Variovorax paradoxus: one gene and its partner. The protein of the gene in region 2 interacts with the protein of the main gene of each other region in a pairwise test. Links are inferred from orthologs where the notes say so. Each region holds a gene or a part of one and is shown on either strand. Other genes may lie near its edges.

The links. Proteins that work in one complex are often made in the same cells at the same time.
Region 1: the proteins of fliG (region 2) and AACL56_RS13950 interact in binary tests that used the Escherichia coli proteins (3 or more experiments, as listed by UniProt). The link is inferred for Variovorax paradoxus from one-to-one orthologs.

The regions. Positions count from the first base shown.
Region 1 is NZ_LR743507.1:3,040,802-3,046,422, forward strand. Bases 1,330-4,197 are described here. They hold AACL56_RS13950 (flagellar brake protein), read right to left. Parts: upstream 3,217-4,197; coding sequence 2,443-3,216; downstream 1,330-2,442. Other genes in these bases: AACL56_RS13935 (GNAT family N-acetyltransferase), read left to right, coding at 1,330-1,465; AACL56_RS13940 (hypothetical protein), read left to right, coding at 1,567-1,917; AACL56_RS13945 (OsmC family protein), read left to right, coding at 1,960-2,424; AACL56_RS13955 (LysR family transcriptional regulator), read right to left, coding at 3,425-4,197. Also shown: AACL56_RS13925 (CidA/LrgA family protein), read left to right, coding at 1-153; AACL56_RS13930 (LrgB family protein), read left to right, coding at 150-878; more of AACL56_RS13935, read left to right, coding at 914-1,329; more of AACL56_RS13955, read right to left, coding at 4,198-4,339; AACL56_RS13960 (alpha/beta hydrolase), read left to right, coding at 4,524-5,408; AACL56_RS13965 (efflux RND transporter periplasmic adaptor subunit), read left to right, coding at 5,551-5,621. UniProt on the Escherichia coli protein: Acts as a flagellar brake, regulating swimming and swarming in a bis-(3'-5') cyclic diguanylic acid (c-di-GMP)-dependent manner.
Region 2 is NZ_LR743508.1:896,051-901,802, forward strand. Bases 1,633-4,631 are described here. They hold fliG (flagellar motor switch protein FliG), read right to left. Parts: upstream 3,632-4,631; coding sequence 2,633-3,631; downstream 1,633-2,632. Other genes in these bases: fliI (flagellar protein export ATPase FliI), read right to left, coding at 1,633-1,788; fliH (flagellar assembly protein FliH), read right to left, coding at 1,805-2,482; fliF (flagellar M-ring protein FliF), read right to left, coding at 3,624-4,631. Also shown: flagellar export protein FliJ, read right to left, coding at 1-323; more of fliI, read right to left, coding at 364-1,632; more of fliF, read right to left, coding at 4,632-5,405; flagellar hook-basal body complex protein FliE, read left to right, coding at 5,698-5,752. UniProt on the Escherichia coli protein: FliG is one of three proteins (FliG, FliN, FliM) that forms the rotor-mounted switch complex (C ring), located at the base of the basal body.

The DNA.
Region 1 (5,621 bases), on a different replicon or contig from region 2:
GCAGTGACCGGCGTGATGCTGCATTTCGAGCGCGTCGGGCGCGAATGGCTGCCGTTCCTGGCGGCCGGCATCGTCGGCGCGGCCGTCACCATGACGGTGACGGCGCTGACCTTCCGCTGGATGATCCGCCTCACCGGCAAGGACGCCGAATGACCGCGCCCGCCAGGCTCTCCGAGATCTGGGTGTTCCTTGCGCAGTCGCCGCTGCTGTGGCTGTCGCTCACGCTGCTGGCCTACCTGGGCGCGCTCTGGCTGCACACGCGAAGCGGGCGCAATCCGATCGTCAATCCGGTGCTGGTGTCGGTGATCGTCATCGTCACCGTGCTGCTGCTCACGCGCACGCCCTACGACACCTATTTCGAGGGTGCGAAGTTCGTCCACTTCCTGATCGGGCCCGCCACCGTGGCGCTGGCCGTGCCGCTGTACAGCCAGGTGGGGCGGCTGCGGCGGCTGTGGCTGCCCATCGGCGTGGCGCTGATCGTGGGCTCGGTCGCGGCCATCGTGTCGGCCATTGCCATCGCGTGGGCGCTCGGCGGCTCGCACGAACTGACGATGTCGCTCGCGCCGAAGTCAGCCACCATGCCCATCGCGATGGGCGTGGCCGAGAAGATCGGCGGGCTGCCCTCGCTCGCGGCGGTGGCCGCGGCCATCGCAGGCATTTCGGGCGCGATCATGGCGACGGGCCTGCTGAACCTGCTGCGCATCAGGGAGCCCGCGGTGCGCGGCTTCGCGGTCGGCATGGCGGCGCACGGCATCGGCACGGCGCGCGCGATCCAGGTGAACGAAACGGCCGGTGCCTTTTCGGCGCTGGCGATGGGCCTGAACGGCATCGCGACGGCGCTGCTCGTGCCCTTGCTCGTCAGGCTGATCGGGGCCTAGGCCAGATGCCGGCACCCGTCGCGTCATCGCGCCCGATGGAACTCGTCTGGCCAGGGAAGGCCTACCTGGCCAGCTACGTGTCGGCCCTGAACCGGGGCTGGTCGCGCGACGAGTCGCGCCCCGAGTCCGGCGCCGAGGAGCGTGCCGCCATCGAGGCGGACACCCGGCGCTTTCTCGCGGGCCTGGTCGATCGCGAGGGCAAGGGCGACCCGGTCACCATGCCGGACGGCACGCAGGTGCCGCGCCTGCCGGGCTACAAGTGCTGGATGTGGGACGGCGAGTTCTGCGGCAGCATCGACCTGCGCTGGCAACCCGGCACGGTCGAGCTGCCGGCCTACTGCCTGGGCCACATCGGCTACAGCGTGGTGCCCTGGAAGCAGCGCAAGGGCTACGCCACGCGCGCGCTCGGCGCGATGCTGATGCTGGCCGCGGGCGAGGGCCTCGGCCGCGTCGAGATCACGACCAGCCCCGACAACCTCGCATCGCAGAAGGTGATCGCGGCCAACGGCGGCGTGCTGGCCGGGAGCTTCACCACGCTGCCGAGCCAGGGCAGCCTCATCAAGTACCGCTACTTCATCGATCTCTGAAGCCGCCATTGCGCCGGCGCGCAGGCGCTGGCGGCCGCCAGTTTCAGTCCGGAGCGCCGGAAGCGTCGGGTGGTCATTGCGGAAAACGCTGGGCGGCGTCGATGCGGTCCAGTTTTGCCGAGCGCTGCCGCAGGCGTGCGACGGATCGCGACACCTGCGCGCACGAATGCGACATGCGGCATCCGGGCGACTTTGGCGAGAATGCCGCCATGCCACCGAAGGACGCCCGCCCCGGGCTTCGGATTTCGCCGTTCACCGACAGGCTCGCCCACAAGGCGGCGATGGTCGCGAATGTAGCCCGCCCGCTGTCGCTCGACGCCTTTGCCGCACGGCATCGACTCTCGCGGAAGCAGGTGGGGTGGGCGTCGGGCTCGTACCTCTCTCGCATGCTCGGCCGGGCCTGGGCGGCAACGGCCGCGCAGATCCGCGCGTCTGCGCAGCCGCGAGGCTGAATGTCTTCCGATCGTCACCCCCCATCACGGAGAACCACCGACATGTCCGAATACACCGCACGAATCCTGTGGGAGCGCGGCGACCAGGACTTCTTGGCCAACGGCTACAGCCGCAGGCACACGCTGGGCTTCGACGGCGGCGCGCAGGTGCCGGGCTCGTCGTCGCCGCACGTGGTGCCGCTGCCGATGTCCGATGCTTCGGCGGTCGACCCCGAGGAGATGTTCGTGGCGTCGCTGTCGAGCTGCCACATGCTGTGGTTCCTCACCATGGCGGTGAAGCGCAGGTTCGTGGTGGACCGCTATGTCGACGCGGCCATCGGCGTGATGGAGAAGAACGCGGAAGGCCGGATGGCGATGACCGTGGTCACGCTGCGTCCCGAGGTGAGTTTCTCGGGCGACAACCTGCCGACGCGCGAGCAGGTCGAGCAGATGCACCATCGCGCGCACGACGAGTGCTTCATCGCGAACTCGGTGAAGACCGAGGTGCGCTGCGAGCCGGTGTACTGACCGGTGGGCGCTGGAGCGTCAGCGCACCAGCGCGTTGCGTTTCATCTCGAGCTGCGTGATCAGCCGCTGCAGCCGGCCCTCGACGTTGCCCGGCAGCGCGAGGAAACGGAAGCCCAGCTGGTAGCGCGGCTTGCCGTTCGGCTGCATGGTCGGGCGCTGCGACACGAGTTCGAGGTCGAGCGAGATGCGTCCCAGCGTGCCGAGCGACAGTTCGCAGTTGCGGAAGAACATGCCGATCGACAGGTTGGCCACGCGCTCGTCCGTGGTGCGCATGCCGACGCCGCCGAGCGAAAGGTCGTGCACCTCGAAGCGGAACGCGTCGCCCTTGGGCCAGCGGCCCGTGCAGGTGAATGCATCGACCACCGGCGTGTCGACCCGGAAATATTCGCGGCGCTGCAGGTAGACGAGCACTTCGGGGAAGTCGGCCTCGAACGCGGGCAGCCCTTCATAGCGGGTCTCGCGCGGCGAGGTCGAGGCGAATTCGATGCGCACGCCATCGGGCTGGGCGCTGAAATGGCAGCGCGACGCCGCCAGCAGTCCTTGGTTCTGCTCGGCGGACGAGCCCCAGTCGAAGGTGAAGGTGCGTCCTTGCACGTCCACGTCGAGCAGCTGGGTCACGAGCTGTCCGCCCGCGTACTGCACGGTCAGGAAATCGCTGCCGTTGACGAGATTGCGCAGCCGCGCGCCGATCTCCAGCGGGTTGCGGCGACCGAATTCGCTGGTGCTTTCGTCTGGCTCGGTGGCCGGATGGCCGGACTCTTCGGACTGGCCGGTCGACAGGTTCATATCCATGGGCTTGGCTTGCCGGTGTACGTGTTCTGGCGGGCGCGGACTTCGTCATCGAAGCCGCGGCCCGTGGTTCGGCCGGAGAGGGCATGGCCCTCCGGCAGGGGTTCTCATTGATTAGCGGCAGCGGGCGGCCAAAGTTTAGGGGCGGGCGATGAAATATTTATGTGCGGCAGGCCCGTTCCTGCCGCATGTGCACGCCGACGGGTGCCGTTCAACGCCGCTGCAGCCGCGGGTTCTTGGCGAACAGTTCGGCGGCCCAGTCCACGAACGCCCGCACCTTCGCGCTCAGGTGCCGGTTGGGCGGGTACACCACGTGGATCGGCAGCGGGTCGCGCTCCCAGTCGGGCAGCACCTCGACCAGCTCGCCGCTGTCGAGCAGCGGCTGCGCCATGAAGGTGATGCACTGCGAGATGCCGAAGCCGCCCAGCACCGCCGTGATGTGCGCGTTGCTCTCGTTGACCGACACGCGGTAGTGGCCGTTGAGCTCGATGTGCTCGTCCCCCTTCTTGAACTCGTGCGGGTACACGCGCCGCGTGGTGCCCGAGAAATAGCTCACCACCACGTGGCGCTTCTCGATGTCGTTCGGATGCTGCGGCATGCCGTAGCGCTTGACGTAGGCCGGCGACGCCACGGTGACGAAATGCAGGGTGCCGATGCGCCGCGCCACCAGCGACTGGTCGCTGAGCTCGCCGGCGCGGATCACGCAGTCGACGTTGTCGCTGATCAGGTCGACGGTGCGGTCGCTCACGCCCAGGTCGACCTGGATGTCGGGGTAGCGGTCGCAGAAGCTGGCCAGATGCGGCAGGATCACCAGCCGCGCCACCGAGGTGCCGACGTCGATGCGCAGCCGCCCCGTGGGATTGGCCTGCGCGTTGGTCATGCTGGCTTCCATGTCGTCGAAGTCGTTCAGCAGCCGCGCGGCGCGCTCGAAGTACGCCGCGCCGTCGGGCGTGACCGTGACGCGGCGCGTGGTGCGGTTGAGCAGCTTCACGCGCAGGCGCGATTCCAGCGCCTGGATCTGCTTGGTGACGGTGCCCTTGGGCAGGGCGAGCGAGTCCGCGGCCCGGGTGAAAGTGCCCGCCTCCACGACGCGGACGAAGATGCGCATGGCCTGGATTTGATCCATCGAATGCCTGTTCTGGGGTACCCGGCCCACACCGGGGGAGGCGGATTCTTACACAGGCAGCGCAATTCCCTGGTGACCATCCGATTGTTAGCGGATTGGAAACAGAGTAGGGCCGGCAACCCTGTTTCAACGTCTGATCCCGCACCTTATATTTCATCCATCGCCCAATTCCCCGAGGTCGCCCATGTCACCCGCTCCATCGTCCCTTTCTGCCGAAGCTGCCGTCCGTGCCGCCACGCAAGGCGTGGAAGCCGATCTGTCGATCGAGCTGCCCGGCCGCGCGCCGGTCGGCGCCCGTGTGTACGGGCAGCGCGCCAAGGGCGAAGTGGTGCCGCTGGTGCTGCATTTCCATGGCGGCACCTTCGTGTGCGGCGGCCTGGACAACGGCCGCAACGTGGCCCGGCTGCTGTCCGGCGCGGGTGCGGTGGTGATCTCGCTGGCCTATCCGCTGGCGCCCGAATCGCCGTTTCCCGAACCCATCGAGGTGGGCTACGCCGCCCTCGAATGGCTCTACAAGCAGCGAACCAGGCTCGGCGGCAAGGGGGCGCAGGTGTATCTGGCCGGCGAGGAAGCCGGCGGCAACCTGGCCGCCGCAGTGGCGCTCATTGCCCGTGACCGGGCGCATCCGCCGATCGCGGGCCAGATCCTGCTGTCGCCCATGCTCGATCCGTGCGCCGGCACCGCGTCGCTGCGCAAGGCCACCAACGACGCCCCCGAGTGCCGCTGGGCCAGCGGCTGGGAGAAATACCTGAGCTGCCCGTCGAACGCCACGCACCCCTACGCGGTGCCGAGCGGTTCGCTGCGGCTCGCCGCGCTGGCACCGGCCCTGGTGCTGGTGGGCGCGGACGACGCGATGCACGACGAGGCCATGGCCTTCGCCAACCGCCTGCGCGGCGCCGGCATCGAGGTGACGAGCAGCGTGCTGCCCAGCGCCGCCAACTGGCCGAAGGCGCTGTACGACACCGAGAACACGGGCTGTGTGGCCTGCGAGGCCACGGTGCAGCGGCACTTCCGCGAGTTCTTCAGCGCCACCACCCCGCCGCCCGCGGGGACGAACCACCCCAGCTAGTTCCCGGCCGACCCCGGCCCCTGACTGACACGCTGCCGGTGCGGCACGCGGGGCCCCTTTTTTTCCGAAATCCGCCTCCTGGTGCTTCAAGGCACCGGGGTGGCCTGTTGCATCCCAAAGTCATCGAGAAGGACTGAACATCATGTCGAACAACGAGAAAAATCTGTCTTCCGCCGCCCGCAAGGGCCTCTGGCCCGCCGTCACCGGCCTGAC
Region 2 (5,752 bases):
AGTCGGCGCTTCTGCTTCTGCCAGTCGACGCGGCCGTTGTCCAGCCGGCTCTCGGTCTGCGCGGCGATGGCGCGCTGCTGCTCGATGGCGCCGTCCAGGGTGCCCAGGAAATTGCGGTAGTTGCGCCACTGCGACGAGGGCAGGCCGTCGCGCATCAGGGCGTCGAGCTGGTCGTGGTAGTCCTGGCGGTACTGCAGCAGCAGTTCGAGCTTCTGGCTGGCGTTCAGGTGCGCGCTCTGCAGCGCGCCCAGGCGGCGCGCGGCGTCGTCCGTCTGTGTGTGGGCCAGGTCGATCAACATGCCGAGGGGGAGCTTGCGGGTCATGGAGGGAGTCCTTGCTTGGTATCTCTGAATCTGTGTGCGCCTAGACGCGGCGTTCGGCCCTGAACAGGTTTTCCAGCTGCCCGATGGCCTCTTCGTAGGGCGTGCGCTCGTCCATCGACTGCTGCAGGAACGCCTCGATGCGCGGGTACATCGCGATCGCCTGGTCCAGCTGCGGGTCGTGGCCCGGCGCGTAGGCGCCGACGCTGATCAGGTCGCGGTTGCGCTGGTAGCGCGAGAGCATCTGCTTGAAGCGGCGCACCGTGTCGAACTGCGACGACGGGATCAGCGCGGTCATGGCGCGGCTGATGGAGGCCTCAATGTCGATGGCCGGGTAGTGGCCGGCCTCCGCCAGCGTGCGCGAGAGCACCACGTGGCCGTCCAGGATGGCGCGCGCCGAGTCGGCGATCGGGTCCTGCTGGTCGTCGCCTTCGGACAGCACCGTATAGAAGGCAGTGATTGAGCCGCCGCGCCCCTGGGCGTCGCGCGAGCCGTTGCCCGCGCGTTCCACCAGCGCGGGCAGCTTGGCGAACACCGAGGGCGGGTAGCCCTTGGTGGCCGGCGGCTCGCCCACGGCCAGCGCGATCTCGCGCTGCGCCATGGCGTAGCGGGTGAGCGAGTCCATGATGAGCAGCACGTCCTTGCCCAGGTCGCGGAAGTACTCGGCCAGGCAGGTGGCGTACGCCGCGCCCTGCAGGCGCAGCAGCGGGGAGTTGTCGGCGGGCGCGGCCACCACCACGGCGCGCGCGAGGCCTTCCTCGCCGAGCGTGTTCTCGATGAAGTCCTTCACTTCTCGGCCGCGTTCGCCGATCAGGCCGACCACGATGACCTCGGCGCTGGTGAACCGCGCCATCATGCCGAGCAGCACGCTCTTGCCCACGCCGGAGCCGGCGAACAGGCCCATGCGCTGGCCGCGGCCGACGGTGAGCATCGCGTTGATGGCGCGCACGCCGACGTCGAGCACCGAGTCGATCGGCGCGCGCGTGAGCGGGTTGATGGGCGGCGAGCTCAGCGGCACCTTGCGTTCGAGGTCGAGCGGGCCGAGCCCGTCGAGCGGGCGGCCGGCCGCGTCGACCACGCGGCCGAGCATGCCGATGCCGACCGGCAGGCGCTTGGTATGGGCATTGCCCGCGCCGGCATGGCCCGGCTCCACCGTCACGGGCCGCGCGAACACGCGCGCGCCGGGCACCAGCCCGGCCACCTCGGTCTGCGACATCAGGAACAGGCGTTCGCCCGCGAAGCCGACCACTTCTGCCTCGGCATAGCGCTGTGCATTGCCGGGCGGCAGCTCGATCAGGCAGTCGCTGCCCACGGGCAGCTGCAGGCCCACGGCTTCCAGCACCAGACCTACCGCGCGCGTGAGGCGGCCGGAGGCGGTGGTGGTGGTGACGTGCGAGACGCTGCCGCGCGCCTTGTCCAGCGCGGCGCGCACGGTCTGCAGGTGAGGGTTGGAGGCGACGGTCTGCATCGGTGCGATCGGGTGTTCAGGCGGATTCCGCGCCGTAGGCGCTGTCGTCGCGCAGCACCGAAGACACGCGCTTCCAGCGGGTCTCCAGCGTGCCGTCGAGCTCGCCGTTGGCGGATTGCACGCGGCAGCCGCCGCGCGTGAGGGTGTCGTCGGCGCGCACCTGCCAGCCGGCGGCCTCGATCTCGTGGCCCAGGCTGTTCTTTACCAGCGCCGCGTCGTCGGGGTGCAGCAGCAGGCGCGGCTCGCCGCGCAGGGCAGGTTCGGTGTTGAGCAGGTCGCGCACCAGCGGCAGCACCCAGCCGGGCTCGGCCGTGAACGTGCGGTGCACCACCTGGCGCGCCACGTCGAGGGCCAGCGCGAGCACGGTGTCTGCCAGCTCGCCTTCGGCGCGGCGCAGGGCGTCGGGGAAGGAACGGGTCAGCGCGCGCAGGCGCTCGGCGTGCACGGTGGCGGCAGCGAGGCCGGTGGCCAGGCCTTCGGTGTGGCCGGCCTTGCGGCCTTCGGCGAGGCCCTCGGCCCGGCCTTCGGCTTCGGCCGCGGCGCGTGCATCCTTGCGGATGCGGGCCAGTTCGGCCAGATCGATCTTCGGCGCAGGCGGTGCGGGCGGCGGCACGGGCACGCCCGCACGCGCGGCGGCGCTTGCCGTCTTGCGGCCGGCGGGCGCTGGCGGCCTGCCGCCGTCGAGCGTGCCCATTTCCCAGCGTTCCCAGGCGGAAAGTGCGGGCTTCGGGCCGGCTGCGGCCTGCCGGGCCGCAGCCTGGATCGCGGCGAGGCGTTCGGGCGAGCCGCCGAACAGGTCGGCGCGGCCGAAGCCGGAGGCGCCGTTCGGGCGGGCGGGGCGGGGTCAGACGAAGTCATCGGTGCCAGGTGCCGCAATCACGATTTCGCCGGATTCCGCGAGGCGGCGCGCCACCTGCAGGATCGCCTTCTGCTCGGCCTCGACCTGCGACACGCGCACCGGACCGCGCAGTTCCATGTCCTCGCGCAGCGTTTCGGCGGCGCGTTGCGACATGTTGTTGAGGAACTTGTCGCGCAGCTCCATCGGCGCGCCCTTGAGCGCGATGATGAGCGAGTCGCTCTCGATGTCCTTGAGCAGGCGCTGGATGCTGCGGTCTTCCAGGCCCAGCAGGTTCTCGAACACGAACATCTCGTCGACGATGCGCTGTGCCAGCGCCTCGTCCTGCTCGCGCACATGGGCGATGGCTTCCTCTTCCTGCGTGGTGCTCATCAGGTTGACGATCTCCGCCGCCGTGCGCACGCCACCCAGTCGGCTGCGGCGCAGGCCCTGGCCGGCGAGCATCTCGGTGAGCACGTCGGTCAGCTCGTTCAGCGCCGACGGCTGCACGCCGCCGAAGGTGGCCACGCGCATGATGACGTCGTGGCGCAGGCGCGTGGGCAGCTTCTCGAGCACCTCGGAGGCCTTCATGCGGTCCAGGTGCACCAGCAGCGTTGCCAGGATCTGCGGGTGCTCGTCGCGGATGAGCTCGGCCACTTCGCCGGCTTCCAGCTCGTTGAGGCGGTCGATGCCGCCGCGCGGCTCGTCGGGCTGCAGGATGTCTTCGAGCAGGTTGCTGGCGCGGTCCTCGCCCAGCGCCTTCTTCAGCACCGCGCGGATGTAGCTGGTCGAGCCCAGGTGCAGGGCCGAGAGCTGCTCGGTTTCCTGGCGGAACTCGGCCAGCACCGAGGCCAGCTCTTCCTTGGAGACGGAAGTCAGCTTCGACATCGCGAGGCCCAGCGCCTGCACCTCGGAGGTGGGCAGCTGGTGCAGCGCGGCGGCGGCGCGGTCTTCACCGAGGGCCATCAGCAGGATGGCGCTCTTGCGGGTTCCGATTTCGTTACTCATCGCTGTTCATCCAGTGCTGGATCAGGGCCGCGACCAGCTTGGGGTCCTTCTCGGCGATCTGGTGCGCGTAGTCCATGTCGGCCTTCTTGCGGTTGGCTTCGCGTTCGCGCAGGGCTTCTTCCTGCGACGGTCCGGCGGCTTCCGGCGTGTCGGCCGGGGCGGTGTCTTCGGGCTCGGCGGCCGGCACGGGCGCCGGAGGCGGCGCCGCGTGGCGGCGCACCAGCGGCCGGATCACCCCGAACCAGGCGAACAGTGCGAGCAGCGCGATCAGCAGGTACTGGCCCAGCGTCTTGCCGATCTCGATGTTGTCGCGGTCCTTCCAGAACGGCACTTCGGGGCCGGGGCCGCTGTCGGCATCGCGGGCGAAAGCGCTGTTGACCACGTTCAGCGAGTCGCCGCGGTCCTGGCTGAAGCCCATGGCTTCCTTGGCGAGGTTGCGGATCTGCTCGAGCTCGGCCGGGGTCAGCGCGCGGCTGGTGCTCTTGCCGCCGGCGTCCACGCTGTCGCGGTTGTTCACCACCACCGCGACCGACAGCCGCTTCACGCCGCCGGCAGCCTGCTGCACGTGGCGGATGGTGCGGTCGAGCTCGTAGTTGGTGGTGGTGTCCTTGCGCGTGCTGCTCGGGCCGCTTGAAGCGGTCGAGGCCGTGGAGGCGGTCGTGCCCTGGGCAGCGGCGGCACCCGGTGCACCCGGCGTTCCGGGAGCGCCCGGCGTACCGGCCGGCGGCGTGCCCGGCGCGTTCGGGGCGCGCGGACCGACGATCGGCGCGGTCGGGTTCACCGGCGGCTGGTTCGACAGCGCGCCCGGCACGCCGCCGGGCGGTCCGCTGCCGTGCTGCGCCGATTCGCTCGTCTGCTGGCTGCGCACGGCGGCCTGCGACGGGTCCTGGTTGGGCTTGTATTTCTCGTCGGTGTGCTCGACCACCGAGAAGTCGATGTCGGCAGCCACCTGGGCGCGCACGTTGCTCGCGCCGACGATCGGCTGCAGGATGGCCTCGATGCGGCGGATGTAGCCGGCCTCGATCTCCTGCGCATATTTGAGCTGGCTCACGTCCAGCCCGCGGTCGGCACCGCGCGCGGAGGACAGCAGGTTGCCGCGCTGGTCGACCACGGTGACGCTCTTGGCGTCCAGGTCGGGCACGCTGCTCGACACCATGTGCACGATGGCGCTGACCTGGCCTTCGTCGATGCTGCGCCCGCGCAGGAGCGTGAGCACCACCGACGCCGAGGGCTTCTTCTGCTCGCGCACGAAGAGCGAAGGCTTCGGCAGCGCCAGGTGCACCCGGGCCGCCTCGATGGTGCCGATGGATTCGATGGAACGCGCCAGCTCGCCCTCGAGGCCGCGCTGGTAGTTCACCTGCTCCGCGAACTGGCTGGTGCCGAACTTCTGGTTGTCCATCAGTTCGAAACCGACCCCGCCGGCCTTGGGCAGGCCCTGGGCCGCGAGCTTCAGGCGCGTTTCGGCCACCTTGTCGCCCTGGATCAGGATCGCGCCGCCGCCTTCGGCGAACTTGTAGGGCACGTTCATCTGCTGCAGCGACGCGATGATCGCGCCGCCGTCGCGGTCCGACACGTTGGTGTAGAGCACCTTGTAGTCGGGCGCGCGGCTCCACAGCATGAACGCGGCGGCCGCGGCCACCACGGCCGCCGCGCCGACGATCAGCGGCAGCTTGGGCTGCGCGCGCATGCGCTCCAGGATCGGGGGCAGGCCGGAGCCTGCACCGGAGCCGTTGCCGGCATTGGGCATGTCGCCCGCGGGCACTGCCGTGCTCATGCGTGCACCTTCGTCACGGCTGCGCAGCCGGCAGGGGCCGATGCCTGGTCAAGAGAGGGGATTCGGTGTTGAGATTTCATTCCGGAGGGCCGGTGAAGTCGTCCACGGCCTGTTCGTTTCGAGAAGATTGTCAACAGTCGAACGGAATTCGAATGGCCGAACAGCCGGGGTTTTCGCCCTCAGTTGCGCGCTTGAATCGGGGTCTTCCCTTGATACGCTGCGGGCCAGCCGGAGGACTTGCGTCCTCCTTGTCAAGTCACGCAGAAGTGTTCACACAGGAAGAAGAGATCCCATGTCGATCAGCGCCATCGAATCCGTCTTGCAGCAGATGCGCGTCACCGCGCTCA